DNA from 2 places in the Ruegeria sp. ANG10 genome. Region 1 is predicted to be linked to the other one. Evidence: riboswitches for the same ligand, from Rfam matches in the RefSeq annotation. Region 1 holds a riboswitch; the other holds the start of a gene.
The links. Region 1 has a riboswitch for thiamine pyrophosphate ahead of thiC (phosphomethylpyrimidine synthase ThiC). Riboswitches for the same ligand answer to the same signal wherever they lie in the genome.

Region 1 (5,581 bases):
GCAGTCCGAGGCCGATGTCATCGCCGCAATCGAAAGCTTGTCGACAGCCGACTATGCCGCCGACGCTGTGGATGCACTTTATGGCACTCGGGTATTTGCGGACACGCTACACAATTGCGAACGGTTTACCGATTACCAGTTCGGGGATGACCCGCGCAATTGTGTCTGGTTCTCGGGCGGGCGGTCCTTCTATGACCGTGATCAGACCGGCATGTACGAAGAGCTAGACATCAACGACACCAACCTGTCGGCTGGTGTCCGTCTGCCGGTTGGAGACGAGCTGTTCGCTGGGTTCGCGGTAGGCTATGACGAGATGAGCCTACGGAACGGATCGAATTACAATGCAACGGGTGATCGATTCAATCTGGGTGCCTCGCTGACCAAATACACTGGCGCGTGGGAGTTTGCAGCCCAGCTGTCCGCCGGTTGGTCAGACTATGACACGCTCAGCGCGGGCGGGATCAGTGGCGTGCTGCCCAACGGTCAAATCGTAAGCACCGTTGGCGTCAGCGAGATCAAGCACAAGATGAACCATCAGAACCTGCGTCTCAGCCTTGCTTATGACCACAGGTTCGCGGGCGGCAGTTCTTATCTGCGCCCTGAGGTTGCTGTTGATGCCACACGTCTGGCAACCGAAAGCAATGGTGATGCAACCCTGGCGGGGATCGTTCTGCAAGACGATAGCGAGATGATCTATTCCTTCACGCCTTCGCTGGAAATCGGCACCGAGCAAACCCTGAGTGCCTCGCAGAAGCTGCGCGCAAGTTTTCAGGTCGGTGCCATTCTCTCGTCAGATGATACCGTATCGGTCACTGCCGGGTTTAACGGAGCGAGCGCCGCTGACGGTGGGTTTTCAAACACCAGCTTTGTCGGCGACGCGCATGGCTTGGTCTCGGCCAGGTTGGGGTTGTTTGCGCTGGACGACAGCAGCTTTGTCAATCTGAGCCTGGATCATTTGTTCGGAGACTCAACCAGGGCCTTACAGGTAGGTCTTGGCCTTGGACTACAATTCTAATCGATGAGGGACAGCAGGATGAAAACTTGGGTAAGCGCGTTGGGTGTCGCATTGGGTTTGGCGACCCCCCTGGCTGCGCAGGAAGGCGCAGCGCCGCCATGGTCGGTCAATTGCAGCAATCGGGCCAGCGGGTCCGAGTTGATCTGCGAAATGACCCAAAGCATCGTTTTGACCGAAAACAACCAGAGGCTTACATCCATCGCGTTTGTAAAGGCCGCAGGTAAGGACGAGACTGAGACCGTGCTGACCCTGCCATTCGGTCTTTTGTTCTCGGAAGGCCTGGTTGCAAAAGTGGATGATGCCGAGGTCGCTCGTCTGGAGTTTTTGACATGCGAGGCACAAGGCTGTTTTGCCCGTTCGCCTGTTTCCCCCGAATGGATGTCTGCGATGCGCGCGGGTAATCAATTGCAGATCGACGCCAAAAACAGGGTCGGAGAGCCAATTTCATTTGGCTTCGATTTGACCGGGTTCAGCAAAGTATCCGATCTATTGCCCTGAGAATAGTTTCCTTTCAGTGCAGAAGCTTGCGGAGCCGAAAGGATCGGCTCCGCCGCCGTGTTTAGTCTTTCACGGGCATGTAAAGGTCGCCGCCTTCGCGGAATTTGGCGGCCATGGCCTCCATCCCCTCTTTCTGCGCTTCAGTTCGAATGTCGTGGCTGATCCGCATCGAACAGAATTTCGGCCCGCACATTGAACAGAAATGCGCCACCTTATGTGCCTGTTTAGGCAAGGTCTGGTCATGGAATTCTCGTGCCGTTTCGGGATCCAGCGACAGGTTGAACTGATCTTCCCAGCGGAACTCGAACCGGGCGCGGGACAGCGCATCGTCACGACGTTGCGCGCCCGGCAAACCCTTTGCCAGATCAGCGGCATGAGCCGCTATTTTATAGGTGATAACCCCAGTTTTTACATCATCCCGGTCCGGCAGCCCCAGATGTTCCTTCGGCGTGACATAGCAGAGCATCGCACAACCAAACCAGCCAATCATCGCAGCACCAATGCCGCTGGTGATGTGGTCATAGCCCGGCGCGATATCGGTGGTCAGGGGGCCAAGCGTGTAAAAGGGCGCCTCGTGGCAGCACTCCAATTGCTTGTCCATGTTTTCCTTGATCTTGTGCATGGCCACGTGACCGGGGCCTTCGATCATTACCTGACAATCCTTGGCCCAGGCGATCTTGGTCAGCTCCCCCAGCGTCTCCAACTCGGCGAATTGAGCTTCGTCGTTAGCGTCCGCAATCGAGCCGGGGCGCAGGCCGTCACCCAGGCTGAACGACACGTCATAGGCCCGGCATATATCGCAAATCTCGTCGAAATGCTCATATAGGAAGCTTTCCTTATGGTGATGCAAGCACCACTTGGCCATGATCGACCCGCCGCGTGAAACGATCCCGGTGACCCGTTTCACCGTCATCGGCACCATATGCAAGCGCACGCCTGCGTGGATGGTGAAATAGTCCACACCTTGTTCGGCCTGTTCGATCAGCGTGTCACGGAACACTTCCCATGTCAGGTCTTCGGCAATGCCGTTCACCTTTTCCAGCGCCTGATACAGCGGCACGGTGCCAATCGGCACCGGGCTGTTACGGATGATCCATTCGCGGGTGTTGTGAATATTGCGGCCGGTCGACAGGTCCATGACGGTGTCAGCACCCCAACGGATCGACCAGACCATTTTATCGACCTCTTCTTCCATCGAAGAGGTCACAGCCGAGGTGCCCATATTGGCGTTGATCTTTACCAGGAAATTACGCCCGATGATCATCGGTTCGCTTTCAGGGTGGTTGATATTCGCAGGGATAATGGCGCGACCAGCGGCGACCTCATCCCGCACGAATTCCGGGGTCACATAATCAGGGATGTTTGCACCCCAATCATTGCCTTCGCGCTGTTCGGCGACGGCTTCGCGTAATTGGTTCTCGCGGATGGCGATGAACTCCATTTCCGGTGTGACAATGCCGGCCCGGGCATAGGCCAGCTGCGTCACAGCTTTTCCATCCTTGGCGCGCAGGGGGCGCGGGCGCACAGGGAACTCGGGCGTCAATCGATCACCTTCGACAAAGCCGTTGTCCTCCGGTTTGATCTCACGCCCGTCATATTCTTCCACATCTGCTCGGGCTTCAATCCACTTGCGTCGCAGCGGCGCCAGACCTTGGCGAATGTCCGTCATCACCTGCGGATCGGTATACGGCCCTGAACTATCATATACGGGCAAGGGTGGCTCCCCCGCCGTGGGGTGGACCGAGATTTCGCGCATTGGCACACGCACATCCGGGTGCAATGTGCCGTTTACATAGATCTTGCGCGATGCGGGCAGCTCACCGGTGGTGATTTTGGGGTTGGGGACGTTCATGTTGGTGCTCCTCAAGCAGTTCAACTTAAAAAGACACCAGATGAGTTTTGGCTTGGGGAAACGAGAAGGCAGACAGCCCCCTGTTCGGAGTGCGCTTGCCCGGTTTTGTGGCCTGCGCGCCCTAGCTTCCTACGCCAGTATCAACTGGGTCAGGTTCAAAGGGTCGCGTCGCCGGGCATTGCCCCGTCAGCCTCTCAGTCCCCTCGGTGGGACTCCCCTGCGTACTGCTGGTTTAGCTTGAGGTTCACGGCTTAAACAAGCACCAAAATTCATTTGTTTCAGATTTTCTCGAACGGCCGGGATCTTCCGTTCGGTGAAGCACGTCATCAAATATACGGTCGCTATCTGATGTGCAGGCCGACCTATTCGACAGATACTCCGCATATCGACGGTAAGTTAAACGCAGTTATTTAACATAAGATGTCTTATGAGTGGATTGCCTCTTTTGAAGGAGAATTGTTGGCTTTCAATAAAATGAAACCAAGTGCCTGAGAGTTTTGCATTTTTCAAAATAATACTTTGAATGAAAAAAGTTTCCGGCCCCTCATCAGGAGGAACCGGAAACCCCATATTTTTACAACCAAATGGTTTTGCTTGACCTTACCTCAGGACCACGACACTGCAATTGGAATGCCGTACAACCCTGGCGGCCGTAGATCCCAGCAGCAGGTCAGATAGACCGGGCCGGTGTGAGGACACGACGACACAATCTGCCTTGTGCTTTTCCTGCCAACTGAGGATCGCATTGGTCGAATGTCCTGACACAACATGAACATCGATCACGTCCGATCCCAGCTCTGCCGTCAAAGTATCCGCAAGCTCATCGATTGCTTTCTTAAGCTGATCCTTTGGAAAATATGACGCCATGTAGGATGGCAGCTCTTCCATAATGGACAAGACCGAAATCCGACCACCGTCCGCCAACAGTTTCTTTGCTGCTTCTATGGATGCCGAATACTCTTTCTCATGTCCGGGAGCTACGGGGACAAGTATATGTTTGAACATCTGATATCCTCTATTTCAGCGCGTTGGGCAGCCAGGTGGCGATTTCCGGGAAGATGAAAATCAACGTGAGGCCAACGAATTGAAGTACAACAAAGGGTCCAACCGAGTTGTAAACATCGCCCATACTCACATCTTTGGGCAACACGCCCTTGATCCAGAACAGAACGAAGCCGAATGGAGGGGTCAGATAGGCGATCTGAATGTTCACGATGAACAAAGCGCCGAACCACAGTTTGTCGATCCCTAGTTCATCAATGATCGGGATGAACAGCGGGGTGCAAAGCAGAATGATGGCCCAGTCATCCATGACCATACCCAGGATCAAGATGATCAACATCATCATCAACAGGATGCCGGTGCTTCCGCCTGGCATAGACAGAACCAGGTTGGTCAGAAGGTCCTGGCTGCCCAAGGTGTTAAACACGTTGAGATAGACAGTTGCGCCAATCAAAATCCACAGGCCCATACCGCTGAGCTTTACCGTCGACACCAGCGATTCAACCAGAACTTCCTTGGTAAGTTTGCCATAGATGAAGTTGATGACGAAGGCGCCCGCAGCACCAAACGCAGCAGCCTCGGCAGGCGTTGCGATGCCGCCCCAGATAACGCCCAGAACGATCACGATCAAAAGGGCAAAGGGCCAGATGCTGAGCACAGCGCTGAGTTTTTCACTCACCGTGAATTTCTGATCTGCCGGCAGAGCGGGCCCAAGTTCCGGCTGAATGCGGCAACGGACACCGATGTAGATGGTATAGAACATGGCAAGCATCAGACCCGGCATCAGACCGGCCATGAACAGGTCACCGATGGATACTTTTGCCAAAAGACCATAGAAGATGAACGGAACGCTCGGCGGGATCAGCGCGCCCAGAGCGCCACCTGCCGCGATACAACCAATGGCGATCCTACGGTCATAATTATATCGCATCATCGAGGGGTATGCGATCTGCCCCATGGTTGTCGTCGCAGGCGGTGTGATGCCTGTGATAGCTGCGAAAACGGTACAGACCTGAACTGTTCCCATCGCCAGTCCGCCATGAACATGACCAATCAGCTTATAGACAGCGTCATAGGCGGCCTCGGCTATTCCGGAAAATCGTATCAAGGATCCCATGAACAGGAAGAGCGGCACGGTCACCAGAATCGAGCTCCACGGAGTCGAATAAAAGGCACTTGGCACCGATAAGAGAGCCCGCGGTTCAATGATCATC
Region 2 (5,581 bases), on a different contig from region 1:
ATGGAAGAGCATGCAGACAAGGTCGACCCGACCACCATCGAAGCTATCGAGCTGGCGATTGCCGCGCTGAAGGACGAGCTGGAGACTGAGAATGCCGACAAGATCAAATCGGGCATCCAGAACGTCACCGAAGCGGCCATGAAGCTGGGCGAAGCCATCTACAAGGCGCAAGCCGAAGAAGGTGAGGATGAGCCTGCGGCGGCAGATGCTGCGCCGGGTGAGGATGACATCGTCGACGCCGAGTTCGAAGATCTGGACGACGACAAGCGTAACTAACGGGTAACCGGGCCAATGCGGGCCGGTCCGGTTGCCGGGCCGGCCTATTTACGTTGAGGCAGAAGGAAACACTGATGTCAAAACGCGACTACTATGATGTGCTCGGCGTAGCTAAGGGCGCATCGGCGGATGAAATCAAAAAGGGTTTTCGCAAGAAAGCCAAAGAGTTGCATCCCGATCGCAACAAAGACAACCCGGATGCCGAGTCGCAGTTCAAAGAAGCCAACGAGGCTTATGATGTGCTGCGCGACGCTGACAAAAAGGCCGCTTACGACCGCTTTGGTCACGCCGCCTTTGAAAACGGTATGGGCGGCGGCGGTGGTCGTCCCGGCGCCGGCTTTGGTCAGGGTGATTTCTCCAGCGCGTTCTCAGACGTGTTCGACGATCTGTTCGGTGATTTCATGGGCGGCCAGCGTGGCGGCCCCGGTGGCGGGCGTCGTGCGGCGCGCGGATCGGACTTGCGCTATAACCTGCGTGTGACGCTGGAAGAGGCGTTTGCGGGTCTTCAGAAGACCATCAGCGTTCCCGCCGCCGTGGCCTGTTCGGCCTGTGACGGATCAGGTGCAGAAGGCGGAGTGGAGCCAACCACCTGTCCAACCTGTTCGGGCATGGGCAAGGTGCGCGCGCAGCAGGGTTTCTTTACCGTTGAACGCTCGTGCCCGACCTGTTCGGGGCTGGGTCAGATCATCAAGAACCCCTGTAAAGCCTGTGGCGGTGCAGGCCGCGTGGAAAAAGAACGCGCGCTGTCCGTCAATATCCCCGCCGGTGTGGAAACCGGAACTCGTATCCGTCTGGCGGGTGAGGGTGAGGCCGGTATGCGCGGTGGCCCTCCGGGGGATTTGTACATTTTCGTCGAAGTGTCGGATCATAAACTGTTCGAACGTGACAGTGTGAACCTCTACTGCCGCGTTCCTGTAAGCATGGCCAAGGCCGCGCTGGGCGGTTCGATCGAAGTGCCAACCATCGATGGTGGCCGTGGCCGTGTGCAAATACCAGCAGGCAGCCAATCGGGCCGCCAAATGCGCCTGCGCGGTAAGGGCATGCCTGCCCTGCGTGGTGGCGGTGTGGGTGATATGTTCATCGAGCTGGCGGTGGAAACGCCGGTTAATCTGACCAGCCGCCAGAAAGAACTGTTGCGCGAATTCGACGATCTGGGTGAAGATAACCACCCGGAATCAAAAAGCTTCTTCTCATCCGTCAAATCCTTTTGGGATGGGATGAAGGGCTAAGATCACGCCTCCAAGTTGCTAAAAGGCCGATCCCCTTGGATCGGCTTTTTTCGTTGCATAGGTCCAGTTTGTCCATGAACTTCGCAAAAATTGGCCCTTGAATCCCGCCGCATCCCCTGAGATTGTCGCGCCAACCGTTGGGGTGCCCTGATCAAGGGGCTGAGAGGCGTGAATGCGCTAACCCATCGAACCTGATCCGGGCAATACCGGCGTAGGGAACGGTCTACACACACAGACGTTTTCCATGCTGCGTTGCCCCTTGATGATGGAGCAACGATATGGCGCATATTGCCCTGACAATTGCGGGCTCGGACAGTGGGGGCGGGGCCGGGATTCAGGCGGATCTCAAGGCAATGTCTGCGCTGGGCGTCTATGGTGCCAGCGTGATCACGGCGGTCACGGCGCAGAACACGCGGGCTGTGACCGCAGTGCATGGCATACCGCTCAACGTAGTGGCCGCTCAGATCGAGGCGGTGCTGACCGACCTGGATGTGAGCGCGATCAAGATCGGCATGCTTGCGACCCCTGAAATTATTCAAACCGTTGCCGGGGCCATCGCTGGGTTTGATGGCCCCGTCGTTTTGGACCCGGTGATGATCTCCAAATCTGGCGATGCCTTGCTGGCACAGGATGCCGTTCAGACCCTGCGTGATGTTCTTTTACCCCAAGTGACCATGCTGACCCCGAACCTGCCCGAGGCCGCGTGTTTGCTGGGAACCACGGATGCCGAATCCCCCAATCAGATGATCGCGCAGGGGATGGCGTTGTGCGGGCTGGGCGCGCGGTCGGTATTGATGAAGGGCGGGCATGGGCGCGGCAAGGTTTGCCACGACGTGTTGATTGATCCCTCGGGCGTTGTGGCGGAATTCACCGCCCCTCGTTGCGATACGCGCAACACGCATGGCACGGGATGCACCCTGTCGTCTTCGATAGCAGCCGGGCTGGCGCGAGGGCTGAATCTGACCGATGCGGTTGCGCAGGCACACGAGTATCTGCAAGGGGCCATTGCTAAAGCTGACGGTCTGATGGTCGGGCAGGGACATGGGCCGGTTCATCATTTCCACCGGGTCTGGTCCGCGTGACCGTCTGGTCGGTCATAGGGGCTGGTGTGGCCGGATTGGCCGTGGCATGCGAGCTTGTGTCGCGCGGGGCACGGGTTCAGGTGTTCGACCCCGGTGGCCCTCCGGGGCCACATGGATGCTCGTGGTGGGCAGGTGGTATGCTAGCCCCGTGGTGTGAGTTTGAAAACGCCGAAGAACCGGTGTTGCGGCTGGGTCAGGCTGCGTTCGAGTGGTGGTCTACGCGTACTCAAGTGGAACAACGGGGCACACTGGTTGTTGCCAATCCGCGTGATCTGCCGGATCTGCGTCGGTTTGCCCGCCGGACCGGGGGGTATACCGAGATTAGTCAGGCCGAAATTGTCAATTTAGAGCCTGATTTAACCAGTTTCACCAAAGGTGTACACTTTGCGGATGAGGGGCATTTGGACCCGCGTCAGGCACTACGTGATCTACACCGACAATTGCTGGATCAGGGGGTCACGTTTCACCGTAAGCTGGCTCCAACCCGATTAGAGAACGCAATCGACTGCCGTGGTTTGCACGCCCGCGAGGTGCTGCATGACCTGCGCGGCGTCAAGGGTGAAATGCTGGTAATCCGGTGCCCGGACGTAACCCTGACCCGTCCAGTACGTCTGCTGCATCCCAGGATACCGCTTTATATCGTGCCGCGTGGTGATGGCGTTTACATGCTGGGCGCTACGATGATCGAAAGCGAGGATAGCAGCCGTATTACCGCGCGGTCCATGTTGGAACTGCTGAGTGCTGCGTATGCGTTGAACCCCGCTTTTGGCGAGGCCGAGGTGCTTGAAATCGGTGTCGATCTGCGCCCCGCTTTCCCGGATAACCTGCCCCGCATCCGGCGGCTGGGGCACACAATTTATGCCAACGGGCTGTACCGCCACGGTTATTTGCTAGCCCCCGCGCTTGCGCAGGGCGTGGCCGATCTGGCGCTGGACAACAAACATTCGGAGATGGTCGATGAAGATCGTGCTTAATGGCGAACAGCGCGAGGTGCGCGCCGAAATCCTGTCGGACCTTTTGGTCGAATGCGGGTATTCGGGGCGGGTGGCGACGGCTGTGAACGAGGATTTCGTGCCTTCGGGCCTACGCCTTGCCCATCGGTTGGCCGACGGCGACCGGATTGAGGTCGTCGCGCCGATGCAGGGGGGCTGAGGATGAAAAGCTTCTATGGCACCCAACTGCCCAATCCGCTGATGCTGGGCACGGCGCAATATCCCAGCCCTGCCATTCTGGAACAGGCGTTTCGTGACAGCAGCGCGGGCGTGGCCACAGTGTCTCTGCGCCGTGAATCCGGGGCCGGACAGACGTTCTGGCAGATGATCCGCGACCTGGGAGTTCTTATCCTGCCCAATACTGCAGGTTGCCACACGGTGAAAGAGGCCGTGACGACGGCCTATATGGCGCGTGAGGTGTTTGACACCAAATGGATCAAGCTGGAACTGATCGGCCACACCGACAGCCTGCAACCTGATGTCTTTCAGCTGGTCGAGGCCGCGCGCATACTGACCGAGGACGGTTTTCACGTTTTCCCCTACACAACCGACGATCTGATCGTGGGTGAGCGGTTGCTGGCCGCCGGGTGTGAGGTGCTGATGCCTTGGGGTGCGCCCATCGGGTCGGGGCGCGGGTTGAACAACGAATATGCCTTGCGCGCGATGCGGGCCGAATTCCCTGATGTTCCACTGGTGGTGGATGCCGGGATCGGCCGGCCCAGTCACGCCGCGCAGGCGATGGAGTTGGGTTATGACGCTGTTCTGCTGAATACCGCTGTTGCACGGGCCGGAGACCCCGCCGCCATGGCCCGCGCGATGATGCTGGCGATTGAGGCCGGGCAGTTGGCGTACCAAGCCGACCCGATCGAGGCGCGCGATATGGCCGAGCCTTCCACTCCGGTAATCGGAAAGGCCTTTTTATCATGATGTTAGATCGATTTTATCCGATCTTCGACCACTCTGATTGGTTGCGCCGGATGCTGCCCCTGGGTGTAAAGCTCGTGCAACTGCGGATCAAAGATCAGCTTGATGTGGTCATACGGGATCAGATCGCCCAATCGAGGGAACTATGCCGTGCCCACGACACCGTGCTGGTGGTCAACGACCATTGGCAGGCGGCTATCGACGCTGGTTGTGAGTGGATTCATCTCGGGCAAGAGGATCTGGACGAGGCCGATCTGAAAGGCATCCGCAAGGCAGGGCTTAAACTGGGCGTGTCCACCCACGATGGTGATGAGCTCGAGCGGGTTCTGACCATGGACCCGGAGTATGTGGCCTTGGGCCCGGTCTATCCGACGATCCTGAAAAAAATGAAATGGGAACAGCAGGGCCTGCCACGCGTCACAGAATGGAAGGCGCGGGTGGGGGATATTCCTCTGGTCGCGATTGGCGGCATTAGCGTTGAACGGGCACCGGGCGTCTTGCAGGCGGGGGCTGATATCGTCTCGGTCGTCACGGACATCACGCTGAATGCCGATCCAGAAATCCGTGTTCGCGAATGGATCGAGGTCACGAGATGAGCCGTTATGCCCGCCAGATGATCCTGCCCGAGATTGGGCCAGCCGGCCAGGCCCACCTGTCAACAGCGCGGGTTCTGGTGGTCGGCGCAGGAGGTTTGGCCGCCCCGGTCTTACCCTTGTTGGCCGGGGCCGGGGTTGGGCATTTGACCATCCTGGACAGAGATGAAATCGCGCTTTCGAACCTGCACCGACAGACAATGTTCGCTGAATCCGACTGTGGGCGCGCCAAGGCCAAAGTCGCCGCAAAGCGTTGCCGCGCTTTGAATGGTGACATCACTGTGATGGCCGAAAATCAGGCTCTAACAAGCCAGAATGCGCTGGATTTTGTCCGCAACTCTGACATTGTTCTGGACTGCGCGGACAGTTATGCGGCCAGCTATATCCTGTCGGATACCTGTTTGTTGCAGGGCAAACCGCTGATCAGCGCATCCGTATTGGGGCTGACCGGCTATGTTGGTGGGTTTTGTGCCGATGCACCATCC

Region 2: linked by a shared signal. The riboswitch ahead of thiD (bifunctional hydroxymethylpyrimidine kinase/phosphomethylpyrimidine kinase) and the one ahead of thiC (phosphomethylpyrimidine synthase ThiC) in region 1 are both predicted to bind thiamine pyrophosphate.

Annotation. Positions count from the first base shown of each region.
Region 1 is NZ_JBFCVU010000007.1:14,365-19,945, forward strand. It holds gene AB1A64_RS14910 (hypothetical protein) at 1-1,015, shown strand, start outside; gene AB1A64_RS14915 (invasion associated locus B family protein) at 1,034-1,513, shown strand; gene thiC (phosphomethylpyrimidine synthase ThiC) at 1,575-3,365, opposite strand; TPP riboswitch at 3,475-3,594, opposite strand; gene AB1A64_RS14925 (universal stress protein) at 3,966-4,370, opposite strand; gene AB1A64_RS14930 (TRAP transporter large permease subunit) at 4,381-5,581, opposite strand, start outside.
Region 2 is NZ_JBFCVU010000008.1:151,491-157,071, forward strand. It holds gene dnaK (molecular chaperone DnaK) at 1-276, shown strand, start outside; gene dnaJ (molecular chaperone DnaJ) at 351-1,505, shown strand; TPP riboswitch at 1,634-1,740, shown strand; gene thiD (bifunctional hydroxymethylpyrimidine kinase/phosphomethylpyrimidine kinase) at 1,784-2,587, shown strand; gene AB1A64_RS16640 (FAD-dependent oxidoreductase) at 2,584-3,561, shown strand; gene thiS (sulfur carrier protein ThiS) at 3,545-3,739, shown strand; gene AB1A64_RS16650 (thiazole synthase) at 3,742-4,506, shown strand; gene AB1A64_RS16655 (thiamine phosphate synthase) at 4,503-5,099, shown strand; gene AB1A64_RS16660 (HesA/MoeB/ThiF family protein) at 5,096-5,581, shown strand, end outside.